DNA from 3 places in the Bacillus sp. 37MA genome. Region 3 is predicted to be linked to each of the others. Evidence: predicted binding sites of a transcription regulator. Region 3 holds the regulator's gene; each other region holds the start of a gene.
The links. Region 3 encodes Rex, which represses fermentation and respiration genes when NADH is low (regulators of the CRP and FNR family bind a similar motif). Its sites were predicted from a motif close to TTGTGAAATATTTCACAA; they were not measured.
Positions count from the first base shown of each region.

Region 1: a site for Rex is predicted at 2,115-2,132, ahead of cydD (thiol reductant ABC exporter subunit CydD). Genes of this name have one in related genera too.
Region 2: a site for Rex is predicted at 3,638-3,655, ahead of A3M5_RS0102650 (cytochrome ubiquinol oxidase subunit I). Genes of this name have one in related genera too.

Region 1 is NZ_KB889752.1:2,565,511-2,571,506, reverse strand. It holds gene A3M5_RS0114325 (alpha-glycosidase) at 1-650, shown strand, start outside; gene A3M5_RS0114320 (C39 family peptidase) at 1,092-1,862, shown strand; gene cydD (thiol reductant ABC exporter subunit CydD) at 2,164-3,879, shown strand; gene cydC (thiol reductant ABC exporter subunit CydC) at 3,876-5,588, shown strand; gene A3M5_RS25485 (hypothetical protein) at 5,827-5,996, shown strand, end outside.
Region 2 is NZ_KB889752.1:493,395-499,390, reverse strand. It holds gene A3M5_RS0102665 (C39 family peptidase) at 1-425, shown strand, start outside; gene A3M5_RS0102660 (potassium channel family protein) at 441-1,100, opposite strand; gene A3M5_RS0102655 (cytochrome d ubiquinol oxidase subunit II) at 1,178-2,197, opposite strand; gene A3M5_RS0102650 (cytochrome ubiquinol oxidase subunit I) at 2,194-3,537, opposite strand; gene A3M5_RS0102645 (N-acetyldiaminopimelate deacetylase) at 3,766-4,887, opposite strand; gene dapD (2,3,4,5-tetrahydropyridine-2,6-dicarboxylate N-acetyltransferase) at 4,957-5,667, opposite strand; gene ccpC (transcriptional regulator CcpC) at 5,739-5,996, opposite strand, start outside.
Region 3 is NZ_KB889752.1:3,542,781-3,548,776, reverse strand. It holds gene groES (co-chaperone GroES) at 1-5, opposite strand, end outside; gene A3M5_RS0119610 (CPBP family intramembrane glutamic endopeptidase) at 215-952, shown strand; gene A3M5_RS0119605 (YdiK family protein) at 962-1,162, shown strand; gene tatC (twin-arginine translocase subunit TatC) at 1,178-1,939, opposite strand; gene tatAY (sec-independent protein translocase protein TatAY) at 1,958-2,134, opposite strand; gene A3M5_RS0119590 (redox-sensing transcriptional repressor Rex) at 2,191-2,844, opposite strand; gene A3M5_RS0119585 (ABC-F family ATP-binding cassette domain-containing protein) at 2,992-4,920, shown strand; gene tsaD (tRNA (adenosine(37)-N6)-threonylcarbamoyltransferase complex transferase subunit TsaD) at 5,087-5,996, opposite strand, start outside.

The DNA.
Region 1 (5,996 bases), 980 kb from region 3:
AAGGAGATCAATTTGATGCGGTGATGAATTATCGCTTTTCCGATACGATGATTGATTTTTTTGCAAGAGAAAAACGGACAGTCGATCAATTTAAACATGAAGTCGTACATATAATGCAGTCTTATCCATTGTCCGTTAATGAAGTTGCATTCAATTTATTAGGCAGTCATGACACACCGAGGATTCTTACAACCGCAAATGAAAATAAGGAACGATTGAAATTAATGTACCTATTCCAATTTTCCGTTTTAGGAACACCGTGTATTTACTACGGAGATGAAATTGGGATGACGGGAGAACAAGATCCTGATTGCCGTAAATGCATGATTTGGAATGAGGAAGAGCAAGACCTTGATTTATTTAACTTTGTAAAAAAGCTAATCGCGTTTCGGAAAGAAATACGTGCGTTTGGCAATGAAGGGGATTTTACTTTCATCAATATTCATCCATCTGTTATTAGTTATGTAAGAAAAAACGAAAGTGAGCAGCTGTTATTTATGATTAACCCTACAGATCAACCGGTTGAAGTGCATATTCCTATAGAATTCCGGGGAGCGACTGAAATCTGGACAAATTCATTCCTAACAGAATATACATCAACGATCAATCAAAAAGGCTTCATCATTCTTTATTCCAGCTCACGCAACTAGATTCGATTCATCATTCGCTGAATATAGTATTTAGCCACTGTATTTTTTCGGCATGATCGGAAAAATAGTTAAACAATATTTATAAAAGCGGTTTCATCGTTTACATAGCGGGTAAATAGCAAATACAGACATACAAAAAAGAAATGAGTGATCATTTCTTTTTTGTATGAACTGTACAGGAAGAACGATTTGCTTGAACGAACGAAGAACATTGTCGTCGATCGGTATATTTGGCGGTGGCTGCTGAGTAAAGCAGAGTAAGACTGTTGGATATAAAGAGCAGATCTTCTCCACGAAGTCCCGCAATATGTGGGAATGAGAGAAGTCTATACCGAAGCCGGTGCAGGCTTTTTTCATGTGTTCTTTTAAGAATAAAATGGCTGTGCAATTTCAATTCATATGAGATAATAGTCACAGAATCTTATATGGGGGGTACGATGCGTGTATTCGTATAAGAAGATCGGGGCTGTTGTTCTTTTTCTCTTCTTCGCTGTACTCGGTGTTAATCTGTATGCGACACAGGATAAGAAAATTCAAATTGTACAAGTAGCAGAGGGAGAGAAGAAAGAACCGGAACAAAAACTGGAAGCTGTTCAAATGAGAAAGAAAGAACAAGCACTTTTGGACGTTCCGCTGATCGAGCAGCTACCGGAGCTTCCAAGAGGATGTGAAGTGACCGGCCTGGCAATGCTTTTGCAGCATGCGGGTGTTTCAACGGATAAAATGGAACTTGCCAAGCGGATCAAACGAGATCCAACTGCGTATGAAGAGAAAAATGGAGTAATTTATTTCGGCCATCCGAATACGGGGTTTGTTGGTGATATGTATAGTTTTGACAATCCGGGTTTGGGCGTGTATCATGCTCCGATTAAAGAGTTAGCTGAACAATATTTACCAGGTCGGATCATTGATATGACCGGTGGAGAGTTTAGTGAAATTGAAACATCCATCTCAAACGGGAAGCCAGTCTGGATCATTACGAACTCACGATACAAGACATTGCCAGCGGAAGAATTCGAAACGTGGCAAACCCCGTCAGGAGAAATTGATATTACGTACCGGGAACATTCTGTCGTCGTGACGGGCTATGATGCGGACTATGTTTTCTTTAATGATCCATTAACCGGAGCGAAAAATAAAAAAGTAGCGAAACAAGATTTCATCGACGCCTGGGTACAAATGGGCAGGCAAGCGATTACGTATGTGCAATGAATAAAACAGGTTATTTTTAATTTAGACAGGTATGTATAAGGCATTCAGGGGAATATTTTTTAAAGGAAATATCATAAAAAGCCTATTTTTGAACAATTCGTTCAAAAATAGGCTTTTTTTATCCACTTTACAAACTGTTTATTCGGACCGTCTATGGAAGGATGATATGATGGACAAAATGTGAAAATGGAGATGAAAATCCGCTCCTTGGAACGAGTATTTTTCAATCGTATCTATTATAATAAATAGAGATTGTGAGGTTATTCACTATTATTAATAACAATAAGGTGGGAGCATTTACATGGATATGCTTCGGAAATGGGCATTTGAGCAAAGGGCGATGACGGCCTTTTTATTCGTTTCATCTGTTTTAACAGGTGCGATGATGATTGGTCAAGCTTACTTTTTTGTAACGATCGTCGATGGCGTGTTTTTAAAAGAACAGTCATTTGAGGATATTAAGCCGCTTTTATGGGGCTTGCTTGCGGTCATGCTGCTGCGTGCAGTGCTCTCCTATTTAAACGGTCGGACCGGCGTGAAAATGGCCTCGAACGTAAAGCGGAAAGTGCGAAGAATGCTTCTGGAAAAGATGACGCGAAATCCGATTCAATCGGCACTTGCGGGACAGTCCGGCGGCAAAGTGAGTGTTATGATGGATGCGGTTGATGAGATCGATAGCTATTACAGCAAATACATTCCACAAGTCATTCAAACATCCATTGTGCCGCTCATGATTTTGGCTGTCGTGTTGTACGAGCATGTGTACAGCGGATTAATTATGATCATTACCGCACCGTTTATTCCACTGTTTTTTATCATTGTGGGTATGAAAACGAAGGCAAAATCAGAAGAACAGCTCGATAAATTAGCTGCGTTTTCAGGCCGCTTTTTAGATACATTGCAAGGACTGACGACGTTGAAATTGTTTGGCCGCGCCGCAAAACAGCGCGACTTAATTGAACAGAGCAGCCTTGATTTTCGTGATGCAACGATGACCATTTTAAAAATTGCATTCGTTTCGACGTTAATGCTTGAGTTTATTTCTACACTGAGCATCGGCTTAATTGCGCTTGAAGTAGGGCTCCGGCTCGTTGTTTTTGAAAGCATAGCTTTTTCAACCGCCTTTTTTGTGCTTGTGCTGGCGCCGGAGTTTTATTTGTCGTTGAAAGAACTAGGCAGTGCGTTTCATACAGGACGAGGCAGCATGGGTGCGGCGAAAAAAGTGATGGATGAGCTGGAGGAAACGGAACAGCCGGTCAAATGGGGCACAGCGGAAGTATCCATTCCTTCGATTGAACTGCGTAATGCTTCCTTTCAATATGGAGATGGTTTTTCATTGAAAAATATAAAAGCCACGATTCCACCAAATGCGCAAATGGCGATTGTCGGGCAGACTGGTTCAGGGAAAACGACACTTCTTCATTTAATTGCGGGTTTGTTTGATCCATCTGAAGGCGATGTTCTCGTGAATGGGCGACCGCGTTCAGATTACAGCGAAACATCATGGTTCGATCAGCTAAGCTACATTTCGCAGCACCCGTATTTATTTTCCGGAACGATCGCGGATAATATTGCGATCGGCGGTGCGAAGGGGGCATCACGAGCAGACATTGAAACGGCTGCGAAAAAAGCAGGCATTTCCGATTTAATTAAATCACTTGAAAACGGCTATGACACACCAATTGGCGAAGCGGGACGCGGCCTTTCTGGTGGGGAAAAGCAGAGGATAGCGCTAGCACGTGCTTTTTTAAAACAGCCGTCCATCATTTTATTTGATGAGCCGACGACTGGTTTAGATTTGAAAACGGAGCGCATCCTGCAGCAGTCAATGGCTGAACTGGCCAAACATTCGACCGTCATCACTGTGGCGCATAGGCTGCATACAATCAAGAATGCAGATCAGATTCTTTTCTTGAAAAAGGGAGAAATCGTCGCTTCAGGACGACATACTGAATTGATGAAGACGAGCATGGAGTATCGAGAAATGGTATTGCAGCAAGGGGGTGCGGTTATATGAAGGATGTAATGGTCGTTATCAAGCTGATGATGGCAGAGAAACGAGATATTCTATATTCGATCTTGTTTGGTGTTCTTGCTGGGCTAACATCTGTCGGGTTGTTCGCGATGAGCGGGTATATGATATCTAAATCAGCCCTTGCCCCGCCGCTTTATATCATCACGATCATGACGGCGACGCTGAAAATGTTCGGAGTGGCGAAATCAATTAGCCGCTATGCGGAGCGCTATTTTTCCCACCGGGCGACATTTACGATTTTAAGTAATTTGCGAGTGTCGTTTTATGAAAAATTGGTGCCCCTTGCACCGGGTATTTTTCAGAAATACCGGAGCGGCGACTTGCTGGCTCGAATCGTCGGTGACGTGGAGAGTTTGCAAAATTTCTTTTTACGTGTCTTTTATCCGCCGATTGTGCTTTTTATCGTCTTTTTAAGTACGATTTTCTTTACGACGTTTTATTCCATTTACGTAGCGTTGACGTTGTTTGCAGGACTCATTTTAACCGGTTTTATTGTGCCGGCTCTATTTGCGTTAAGACAGGGGAAAATAGATAGCCAGGTTCGTGAAGATCGAGGTGCCTTGTCAACAGACGTTACGGAGCTTTTGTACGGGTTTCGTGATTTGAAAATTTACCAGAAGCTTGATGGGAAGGAAAAGCAATTGGGGAAGTCAGCCGATTTGTATGTGGACGGGCAGGAGAGAGAAGGAATTCATGCAGTGTTTAACCAGTCGGTCAATACACTGGTGGCACTCATGATTTCTTGGTTTGTGCTCGCTCTCGGCGCCTATCTTGTCACAGAAGGGGAGCTTGCCGGACTGTTTTTGGCGATGCTTGTAATGATTTCGCTCACTGTGTTTGAAAATGCGACGCCAATGGCTTTATTTCCAGCCCATTTAGAAGAGAGCAGACATGCGGCGGCCCGATTGTTTTCGATAGTAGAAGGCAAATCTGAAGAAGAAGGATCTTCTGATCAGCTTTCTAAGGAAAAAGCGTATTCAATGGAAATGGACGGTGTGTCCTTTACGTTTCCAGGGGAAAAAAGGCTGACGCTTGAAAACATTCAGCTGAACATTGTGGCCGGATCGAAAACAGCGATTGTCGGGCCAAGTGGGTCAGGAAAATCGACGGTGCTGCAGCTTTTGTTAAACGTGTATTTGGCTGATCAAGGGGACATTCGTTTGGATGGTAGCCCAATTGATTCATTGGCGCAGGAAAGTATTTGGGAACGCACGAATGTCGTTTTGCAGGAAAACCACTTTTTCTTCGGTACAATCAGGGGAAATTTGATGATCGCAAAAGACGGACTAACCGATCAAGAAATGGAAACAGCGCTTTTAAATGTAAGGCTTGACTCGTTTTCATTAGAGGATCCAGTCTTTGAAAAAGGAGAGAATCTATCTGGCGGGGAGAAACAGCGGATGGCCATTGCTCGGGCTATGTTGAAAGGCGCTCATGTCTGGCTGCTTGATGAACCGACGTCTTCCATTGATGCAGTAACAGAGAAACAAATATATGATCAGCTTTTCGAGGCTGCCAAAGATGATACACTCATTCTCGTCAGCCATCGATTGACAGGGCTTGAGAAAATGGATCAAATCATTGTCATGGAAAAAGGATCTGTTATTGAATCGGGAACGTTTGATGAATTAATGAATAAAAAAGGCTATTTTTATGAGATGAAGCAAATTGAAAAAAGTGTGTTTTTGTAACATCTTTTATAAAAGGCAGAACCGGGTCGTATTGCAGCGATCTTGGGGTATCAACGGCATGAAATTTTTGAAAAAAGAAAGGATATGTACACCATGACGAGGTGCTTTGAATAAGGTATGAGGGAAGTGAAAAATCTTAGGGAGGCTTTTATCTTGAACGATCATCATGTACATCCTGAAGACGAGTTCGCGCTGCCAGCCCAACAGGACTATCCGGATTATGGAGATTTTGAAGAGCATGCAATTGAAACACAACAGCCGTATCATTATCCTTATCGATACCCGAGAATACCCTATTACCCGTACTTTCCATTTTTCCCTTATCCGCCGTACTATCCATATTACCCGAGATATAGAGACGGCAGACGGGACGATCGACATGATCGACATGATCGACATGATGACAGA
Region 2 (5,996 bases), 3.0 Mb from region 3:
ACTGGTTTAGCGGGACTTATCCGATTCATGTGAACGAATTGTATACATCACTATCCACGACACCGATCGGTCTGTTTCGTTTTATGATGGTTTATAAGCTTCGCCGTCTTCTTGGTCCAGACTGGCTAGTGAAAAGCACGAATCGAATTGATGAAGTAATGGATGAACTGCAAAAAGGACACCCTGTCGCAGCAAAATTCGACAAATATTTTACACTTCGTTTTTTTTCAAAACCGATGTATGCGTATCATTGGGTTGTCATAACCGGCTATGAAATGAAAAATGGTGAAATCATTTTATTCTTTCACGATAACGGGGCACCTGGCCGGGAAAGTAAACGAAGACATGTATCCTATAGAAAGCAGTCTTCTATGCTTCGCTTCGTCCTTATTACACCACCTGATTCACAAAAAAACCCACTTTGAAGTGGGATTTTTCATTTAATCATTCATTTTTTTCTCAAAACGGTCAATATCTTTATCTGCTCCAATAATAATTAAAATGTCATTCACAACGATTGTTTCATCCGCCTGCGGTGAAACAATTATTTCTTTTCCCCGCTTAATAGCGACAATATTAATTCCATATCGAACACGAATATCAAGATCGATTATGGTGTTCCCTGCAAGAGCTTCATTCGCAATAATTTCTGTAATGGAATGCTCATCGGAAAGCTCTAAATAATCAAGTACATTATTTGACACAATATTGTTTGCAATACGCCGTCCCATGTCTCGTTCTGGATGAACGACTTGATCCGCGCCAATTTTTAATAATACTTTTTCATGGTAATCATTCTGTGCTTTTGCTGTTACTTTTTTGACGCCAACTTCTTTTAACATAAGCGTCGTCAAAATGCTTGATTGAATGTCATCACCTATCGCAACAATCACATGGTCAAAGTTGCGAATGCCTAGACTTTTCAATACGGATTCATCTGTCGTATCTGCGACAACAGCATGGGACGCAATCGATGCGAATTCATTCACTCGGTCTTCATCCCTATCGATCGCCATCACTTCCATTCCCTGCTCGCTCAACTCTCTGCAAATACTGCTGCCGAAGCGGCCGAGGCCTATAACGACAAATTCTTTTTTCATATTCATTTCCCCCCGCTCTCAACGCTAAAAAGTGGTTCTTGCTATGAGAGTTTACCACGAATCTATTAAAACTTCGCTTATTTCTTTTTCCCTTTCACATAATCTGCATCGAAAAGGAAAAGTCTCATCAATAAGATAAGTGACGGGATCAGCAAGAGCAGTCCTAGAATAAACGCAATAACGAGTGCCAACGCCATCGTTTCATTCGTTACATTTTCATGGACCGTAATATACGGATACAAAATGTATGGCAAATGAGATGCTCCATAGCCGAAAAAGGCGAAGAAAAACTGCAGCATCACCATAATAAAGGCCGTGCCGTATCTTTTCCCTGTATAAATAAACCAGGATGCAATACCGAAGCAGAGGAGCGATAACCCGAACATCCACCAATATTCTGTTATGGCTTTATTGTAATGTTCTGGATTGTGCATTTGCAGTGATATAAAGACGAGAAGGCTTGCCACAATTGTCGGCATGCTCCAGAACAGTGCAAACTGCCTGATCGTCCGGCGCGCTTGTCGGTCATCCGCACGATCTGCATAATACGTTAAAAACGTGGCGCTAATATACAAGACTGATACGATAGATAAAAAGACGACACTCCATGAAAATGGACTCGTAAACAACTCTTTAGCAAGGAATGTCACTTTACCATCCGTAACGGCCAAGAAGTCTCCTTCTGAGATCGTCAATACTGTTGATAACGAAGCAGGAATTAATAATCCTGTCGCTCCGTATAAGAAAAGGTAAAATATACTATCACGTGATCCATAATTATTAAACGCATAAAACGAACCACGAATCGCAAGCAAGATAATTGCGACACTCGCTGGAATAAGAAGCGCTGTTCCGAAATAGTACGCCGTAGCCGGAAAAAAACCGACAATGCCGACGAAAAAGAACACGAAAAACACGTTCGTTACTTCCCATACAGGTGATAAGTAACGTGAAATAAGATCATTCATAATATGGTCTTTTTTCTTCCACCTCGCATAGAAAGCGAAGAAACCAGCACCGAAATCAATAGACGATACAATTAAATAGCCATACAAAAATGTCCATAGAACCGTGATCCCGAGAAGTTCTAAATTCATGCTGATCCCTCCCCATTTGGAAAGCGTTTTTCAAGTTCCGCTTCCGCCGGCGAATTTTTAAACATTTTAATCAACACGACCACTGTCATCACACCGAGTACGAGGTAAAGCAGCGCAAACATGACAAACGTAATGCCTACATCATCATTTCTCGTCGCCGCTTCCGCCACTTTCATATAACCGTTTAAAATCCACGGCTGACGGCCCACTTCAGCTAAAATCCAGCCCGATTCATAGGCAATGAGAGAAAGCGGCCCTGATGCAACAACCGCCCATAAAAGCGGCTTATTCAGTTCATTCCACTTTTTCACTTTACTCATGATGACAAAGAGCGCCGTTATCGCCATGACGAACATACCAATGCTAACCATTATATCAAACATGTAGTGAATCCAAAGCGGCGGACGTTCATCTTCAGGCGTTTCATTTAAACCGATTACTTCCGTGTCAAATGAATTACCTGCAAGAAAGCTCAACAGTTTCGGAACACGAATTTCGTTTTCTATTTCGCCATCTTCATTAAGTGTTCCGTAGAAAATAATATCTGCTCCTTTTTCCGTTTCAAAATGCCACTCAGCCGCTGCTAATTTTTCCGGCTGCACTTCCGCTAAAAATTTCGCTGATACATCGCCCGCAATGGCTGTAAGGACCGAGAAAATTAACGTGCACGTAACAGTTAAACGAAGCGCTTTTTGCTCGTATTGACCGCGTTTTCCTTTTAAAATGGCAAACGCCACAATCGCTGCTAAAATGGCCGCTGACGTCATATATGATGTCGAAACGACGTGGAACACTTTTGATGGTGTTGCTGGATTTAACATCGCTGCTATCGGGTCAATGTTGATCGCCTGACCGCCTTTTAAATCAAATCCTTGCGGCGTATTCATAAATGCATTCACTGTCGTAATAAACAATGCAGACGCCGATGACCCAATCATAACTGGAATTGTTAAGAGCCAGTGTGTCCATTTTCCTTTAAACCGGTCCCACGTGTATAAATAAATGCCAAGGAAAATCGCTTCAAAGAAAAACGCAAATGTTTCCAGAAATAATGGCAAAGCAATAACCTGTCCCGCTACTTCCATAAAACTTGGCCATAACAGTGACAACTGTAAGCCAATTGCAGTTCCCGTTACAACACCTACAGCGACTGTAATCGTAAAGCCGCGTGCCCAGCGTCTTGCTAATAGTAAATAGTGCGGATCATTTTTCTTAATACCGATAAATTCAGCAATGGCAATCATAACCGGTACGCCGACACCGATCATCGCAAAAATAATATGAAACATTAATGTCATCGTTGTCAGCATCCGACTGAGCATGACGCTATCGAGTTCCATTCATATGACCTCCCGAGTGATTCAATTTAAATAAAATTATCACGCTACTCGTATTGTAAACCGAAAACAATAACAATGCTATAAAGGGGGTATGACTATTTTGTGACAAACTTCACAAACATGTATAAAAAAAATTGTCTTCTCCTTGTTTACCCTTCTTTCATGTATAGAGACTCATCGAGACCTAACTTAGATGTTAGGCCTCGATGAACATGTCTTCTATATAATTTACTTATGCCCAAGGGCGGTGAAATAGCGAGTAATAAACGAGATTGCCGTTTCAATGGCAGCTTCATCCGGGTTCAATTTTGCGTGGTGAAGGCCGTATTCAGAACCGACGCCCAGCCAGAACATCATGCCTGGTATTTCTTTTAGCATAAAGCCAAAATCTTCACCGGTCATCGCTTCACGTGAATGAACGAACTGAATATCCGTTTGCGCTTTGGCAAATTGAATAAATCGGTCCGTCACTGCTGGATCATTAAATACTTGATAGTAGCCGCTGCCATTATCAATTTCCGACTCGCATTCAAAGGATGCTTCAATGCCTTTTAATAGTGCTTGAACACGTGCTTTTGCCTTCATCATCGCTTCCGGTGACAACGTGCGGATCGTCCCTTCTAGACGCGCATGCTCTGCAATGACATTTTGCACAGTACCAGCTGTCATTTTACCAATTGTCACGACCGCGCTGTCGAGCGGATCGACGTTTCTAGACACGATCGATTGAAGCTGTGTAACGAAGTATGACGCTGCAACAACCATATCTTTCGTTTCATGCGGATAAGCTGCATGTCCGCCCTTCCCTTTAAAATCAATAAATAACTCTGACGTATTCGCGAACAAAAGACCTGGCTTTGTTGCAATAGTACCAGCGGGATGTTCCGGCGCAATGTGTAGTGCATAAATTTCATCGGGCATCCATGCTTTTAATTCTTTAGACGCCATGAGCGGCTCTGCGCCACCCGGTCCTTCTTCTGCCGGCTGAAAGATAAAAACAAGATCGTCATTGATTGGATTTTCGACGAAATGTGTAACAACACCGAGAGCAATGCTCATATGAAAGTCATGTCCACAGGCGTGCATCCGGCCTTCATGTATCGATGAAAACGGGAGATCTGTTTTTTCAGTAATCGGTAAACCATCAATATCCGTACGCCAGCCGATTGTTTTCGACGGTTTCAATCCTTTCATTTTAACAATAATGCCGGTACGCCACTTTTTTAGTTCGATCCGGTCCTGCGGCAATGTATGTAAATAGTTTAATAAATATTGTTGTGTTTTCTCCTCTTCAAAGCCAAGCTCCGGAATTTGATGGAGATCGCGGCGAATATCGACAAAACGGTTCATGTGCACAGTCCTCCTCTTTTTTAAAAAGAACGCGTAGGCAATTGCCCACGCGTTCTTCCCTCACCGCTCTTACAGTTTGCGGAGTTCTTGAATAATTTCTGTTTTTGATTTTGTTTTATCATCAATTTGTTTAATAACGCGTGCTGGTGCTCCAACAGCAACCGAGAATGGCGGAATATCTTCTGTTACGATAGCGCCTGCTGCGATAACGGAACCTTCACCAATACGGCAGCCTTCAAGAACGACAGCATTTGCACCGATTAATACGTTATCTTCAAGTACAACTGGTGAAGCGGATGGCGGCTCAATAACACCCGCTAGCACAGCTCCGGCACCAACATGGCAATTTTTACCAACTGTTGCCCGACCGCCAAGTATTGCATTCATGTCAATCATCGTGCCTTCACCAATAACAGCGCCGATGTTAATCGAAGCACCCATCATAATAACAGCATTGTCACCAATTTCAACTTGATCACGAATGATAGCACCCGGCTCAATACGCGCTGTAATATTTTTCATGTCGAGAAGCGGGATCGCTGAGTTGCGACGATCGTTTTCAACAACGTAATCCGTCACTTTGTCTTTATTTTGCTCAAGTGCCTCTGATACTTCAGCCCACTCGCCAAATACGACAACGGATTTACCTTCGCCAAACACTTTCGCAGAAGCGCCAAAGTTGATTCCTTCCACATCACCGTTTACATATACTTTGACTGGTGTTGATTTCGTGCTGTTACTAATAAATGAAATAATTTCATGTGCATCCATCATTTTCATAATTATGTATTCCTCCTCAGACTTTTTATATTAAATTTTTCTGCTTTTACTTTACCAAAGTAAAGCAATTTTCACAAGCAATTTTCATCCGATTTTTCCATAAACCGTTCAACCGTTTCAACAAATGCCTGCACTTGCCGCAGTTCAAACGCAGCATCATAGCCAAGCATCCACGTATCTCGCTGGATCGGTTCTCCGTCGCGGTCTAGAAGCGGCGTTTTATACAAATTATTTTCCTGATTTGAAAGCGTAATCGCCGGCAAAATCGCATAGCCGATTCCATTAAATGCCATTTGACGGCACGTTTCAATTTGATCAACAACAATAGA
Region 3 (5,996 bases):
AACAAGTGAAACCCTCCTCAAAAAATAGATAATTAAATTTTATTAGCACTCTACTCAGACGAGTGCTAACACAACTATTATAATAAATGAAATTGGCTTTCTTTTGCAAGTGTAAAGCAAAAAAATTTTCAAACAGAGCGAGACTGCTTATTTGAAGGGCTCCATCTTTATTAGTACAATGAATAGTAAGTGAATCGAATAAAGGAGTTTTTATGTGAAAAAAGAATATGGGTTTATTTTAATTACGTACATTTTAATGCAATTTTCCGGTTATATTGGTATTCCTCTTCTTTTTAAGTTCGGTGTTTCGACCGGCGTGGAACAGAATGAGATGGAGATGCTGGCTATAGGTTATTGGACAGTGATTAGTTTCGCCCTTGCGACAGTCATCATTCTACTTATTTTGCGAAAATCTGCGTATGTAAATAAAATTGAAAACCAGATATCACTATCTACTGGAAAATTAATTTTCTGGTCAATCACCGGCGTTTTTCTAGCGTTTTCTGCGCAATATGCGGCGATCATCATTGAAACAGCGCTCGGTATTGGGCAAGGCTCTGAAAATACGCAAGACATTATTCAACTCGTTGAATGGGTTCCGCTTACAATGCTGTCCGTCGCCCTATTCGGTCCGATTTTGGAAGAAATCGTGTTCCGGAAAATTTTATTCGGCTCATTATATGAACGGATTCCTTTTTTCTTCGCCGCACTCATTAGTGCATTTATATTCTCTATTGCACACAGAGAATTAGAGCATTTTTTATTATATGCGGCAATGGGATTTACATTCGCATTTCTTTACGTAAAAACAAAGAGATTAATCGTACCTATTGTGGCGCATGTATCAATGAACTCAATCGTTGTACTGATGCAGTACGTATTTGCGGATGATATTGAAAAAATGATCAAGAAAGCTGAACAAGCGCAACAATTTATTTTGTGGTTTTCGTAAGGAGGTATAATGATGAGACAGTCACCACTAGCTGCAGGGATTTTTTATAATATACTCGGCGGATTTTTCGTGTTTCTAGCCGTACAGGACGTAAATGTGAATGGCTTCAGGTTTTTCAACTATGTGCTTATTTTGCTGGCGACATTCGATATCGGCACTGGTCTCCGGTTAATGTTGATTCACTTCAAAGTAAAAAACAGCCAGAATTAATAAAATCCGCCCAGTTTATTGGGCGGATTCTTCTTGTTCAAGTGTAGCACGGGCTTCTGCCTGCTGCACTTTTTTATAGCCAATTTTCGAAACAAAAATACTCACTTCATATAAAAGAAATAATGGAACACTCACCATCATATGTGAAATGATATCCGGTGGAGTAATGAGTGCCGCAATGACGAGTAAGACAAAATACGCATAGCGGCGAATCTGACTTAAAAATTGTGGCGTGATAATGCCTAACCGTGTCAAAAACAGCGTCACAACTGGAAGCTGAAATAAAAACCCAAATGGAATCGTCGTCTGAAATAAAAATTGGAAATATTCATTAATGCCAATGACCTGTTCAATATTCAAATCGCCGGACAGTTTCATCATAAAATGAATAATGTACGGAAATAAAATGAAATATGAAAAAGCGAGTCCCCCTAAAAACAGAAGAACCGATGCGGGGATGTAACTAAGCGTCGCTCTCCGCTCTTTCTCATGCAGACCGGGACTGACAAATGCCCACAATTGATACAAAATGACTGGCGATGTCAAAATAATCCCTATTACAAACGCCATTTGAAAATAAATCTTTAGCGGATCAGTTACCCGAAATGCGTTCATCGACAGCGCCGCCGCTTCATCTGCATGCTGCAAATAGTGGATGATTGGCTTTGCAAGAAAAAGCCCTCCAATGGCAGCAATGAAAAAGAAAACGACGACAATCATAAGCCGTTTCCTGAATTCTTCCAGGTGTTCATATATCGTCATGTCTTGTAGACTCATTTATCATTCATCCTAACATCACTTGGACTCTTTCTTGTCCTCTTTTCGATCATCATCATCCGTTAATCCTTTTGTTGAACTTTTAAATTCTCTCAATGTATCACCGGCTGCTCGTCCGAGTTCCGGAAGCTTTTTCGGTCCAAAAATAAGCAATGCTACAGCGCCAATTACGACCATGCTGCCAACACCTATCATTGGCACACACCTCCCTTTTCCTTCATCATAACTGATTTACCCGTTAAATACTATGATCATTTTTCGACAGATTGATCCGGATAATTTTTCAAGAAGTACACGAGCGACTGCAATTCAATCGCCAAATCAATATGATGAACGCGAATAGCTGAAGGCACGTTTAACCGTGCCGGTGTAAAATTCAAAATCCCTTTTATATTTGCCTGGACTAAACGATCCGTAATGGATTGTGCTGCAGACTGTGGAATCGTTAAAATCGCTACCGGCACTTTCAGTTGGGCTAAAGTTTCTTCCAACTCATCCATATGATAAATAGGTACCTCTCCAATAGTTGTCCCGACTTTGCTCTCTTCCACATCAAATGCAACTAGGATCTTCGTGTTATTATTTTTCAAAAAATTATAATTTAAAAATGCCGTCCCTAAATTCCCAACACCGATCAACGCAACATTTGTCAATTCGTCCTGATCGAGCGTTTTGCGAAAAAAGGATAGCAAATAGCTCACATTGTAGCCATATCCTTTTTTGCCAAGCGCACCGAAATAAGAAAAGTCTCTCCGGATCGTAGCCGAATCTACTTTTACTGCTTCACTCAATTCTGCCGATGATACACGCTGCTTGCCTGACGAATGCAAATTTTGAATAAATCGGTAATACAAAGGCAGTCGCTTCGCTGTTGCTTGTGGAATTTTCACCGAATCGCTGTTCATTTTTATCCCCCTTACATGATGCCGCTTCCACATTTCATTTTTTCTTATAGTATAATCATAAATCTTTGTCACCTTTTTCACAAGAACTGCTTCTTTTCCATTGCTCGCTTACTCTTCCTCGAGTAAAGTGAAGGTGAGGTGAAAAACATGATACTTCTTCAAGTACAGCAGCTCTCGAAATATTTTGGAGCTGAACTTATTTTATCGAATATTAAGCTTGAGGTGCAGTCAGGCGATCGGATCGCACTTGTCGGCCGAAATGGTGCGGGCAAATCAACGCTCTTAAAAATCATTGCTGGACAGCTTTCACATGAGTCTGGTGCGATTATAAAACCGAAAGACGTCACCATTGGATATTTGGCGCAAGATACCGGTCTTGAATCGAACCTTTCCATCTGGGATGAAATGAATAGCGTTTTCGACAATCTTCGGGAAATGGAGCAGCAATTGCGAGGTCTCGAAGCGGATATGGCCAATCCAGATGTATATGATGATCCAAAGCTGTACGAGCAGGTGATGACCTCTTACGACCAACTTCAAAATGAGTTTAAAGAAGCTGGCGGTTATCAATATGAAGCAGATTTACGCTCCGTTTTACATGGGTTTAACTTTCAAGATTATGATTACGATACACTTATTTCCACATTAAGCGGTGGACAAAAGACGCGTCTTGCTCTTGCAAAGTTACTGTTAGCAAAACCTAGTATTTTAATTCTTGATGAACCGACGAACCATCTTGATATTGATACGCTTTCCTGGCTCGAACATTACTTACAAGGATACGCCGGCGCAATTTTAATTGTCTCTCATGATCGCTACTTCCTTGATAAGACTGTTAATCAAGTATACGAGATGTCTCGAAACAAAATTCGCAAATACACTGGCAACTACAGTAAATATTTAATTCAAAAAGCTGATCAATACGAGCGGGAAATGAAACAATTTGAAAAACAGCAGGAAGAAACCGCAAAGCTTGAAGCATTTATTCAGCGCAATATCGCCCGTGCTTCTACCACAAAACGGGCGCAAAGCAGACGAAAACAACTTGACCGGATGGACATGATCAAAAGACCAGGTGGTAATGAAAAGCCACCAAGTATGTTGTTTGATATCGACCGGCAAAGCGGCAATGAAGTATTGAAAATTGACAGTGTGTCTATTGGCTATGACGAACAGACAATTGTTTCTGATCTGTCATTTGATGTATTCAGAGGCGAAAGCATCGCGCTCGTCGGTCCAAACGGTGCTGGCAAATCGACTTTGCTGAAATCGATCACCCGTGCATTACCGCTTCTAGCCGGTGAGATCCGACAGGGGGCTGGTGTCGAAATCGGTTATTATGACCAAGAACAGTCTCATTTAAACCGGTCAAAAACGGTACTAGCTGAACTGTGGGACGAGTATCCTGGTACTCAAGAAAAGGATATACGAACGATTCTTGGTACCTTTCTTTTTTCAGGTGATGATGTGTTAAAACCTGTTGCAGCACTGAGTGGTGGTGAAAAAGCCCGTCTTGCACTCGCTAAATTGACGATGCAAAAAGCAAATTTACTTATACTTGATGAGCCGACAAACCATCTTGATCTCGACAGTAAAGAAGTGCTTGAAAATGCATTAATCGATTATCCTGGTACCCTCTTATTCGTCTCTCATGACCGTTATTTTATTAATCGAATCGCCACACAAGTAGTGGAACTTGATAAAACAAAAACAGGTGTCACCGTCTATCTCGGAGATTACGACTATTATGTAGAAAAGAAAAATGAACAGGAAGAACTGGCTGCTCTCGAAACAGTAAATACGATTTCAACCATAGCAAAACCGGCAGCTGCTGATTCGTATAAAACCGATAAAGAGCAGCGAAAACGGGATCGTCAGCGTCTTCGCCGAATTGAAGAAATCGAATCAGAAATTGCTGGCCATGAGGGAATTATAACAGAAGTAGAAGGGTTGCTCTGCCTACCTGAAATATACGAAGATCATTCAAAATCACTGGAATTGCAGCAACAATTGGAACAAGCAAACAGTGCTATTGAATTACTAATGGAAGAATGGGAATCATTGCAGGAAGAATAAACAAAGCACGATGCTATCCACAGCATCGTGTTTTTTTATCCCCATTTCTATTTTATTAAAAAGCTTTTAAAAAAGCTTTCCACAGGACTTATCCACATTGTCCACAGAAATTAACTATTTTTGTCCACATTATCCACAATAAAAAAGACAGGCATCTGCCCGTCTGTTAAAATTCCTCAATATCTAATCCCGGATGACCGTTCATATCCAGCCCATCCCGTTTTCCCTGTTCAAACAAAATAGTCCCTGCCGCTGCAATCATCGCTGCATTATCCGTACAAAGCGATATAGGCGGAATCATGATATCAATGTTCTCTATTTCGCCAAATGCATTCTCAAGTGACGCACGAAGCCCTTTATTAGCCGCCACACCACCAGCTAATAATACTTGCTTCACATCATATTCTTTCGCTGCTCGTACTGTTTTTTCTGTCAGCACGTCCACGACACTCGCTTGAAAACTCGCAGCCAAGTTTTCCGGATTAATCTCCTCACCGCGCTGCTCCGCATTATGAACCGTATTAATAACCGCTGATTTCAATCCGCTAAAACTGAAATCGTATGATCCTTCTTCTAGACGAATGCGCGGCAATGAGTACGTATCCTGTCCTTCAGCTGCCAGCCGATCAATGTGTGGGCCGCCCGGATAAGGTAAACTCAATGTACGGGCTACTTTGTCATACGCCTCGCCAGCTGCATCATCACGCGTCTCGCCGATCACTTCAAATGAGCCATGTTCTTTCATATAGACAAGTTCCGTATGTCCGCCAGAAACAACGAGTGACATAAGCGGGAACGACATCTCCTGAACTAACCGGTTCGCATAAATGTGCCCTGCAATATGATGAACACCAATGAGCGGCAGATCATGTGCAAACGCAATCGCTTTCGCTGCATTGACACCGACTAAAAGTGCCCCGACAAGACCCGGTCCCTTTGTTACTGCAATAGCATCCATGTCCTGAAATGTTAAGCCTGCCCGCTCCAGTGTTTCCTCAAACACGGCAATAATTTGTTCTACGTGATGACGCGATGCAATTTCCGGTACGACGCCACCGAATCGTTTATGGCTTTCA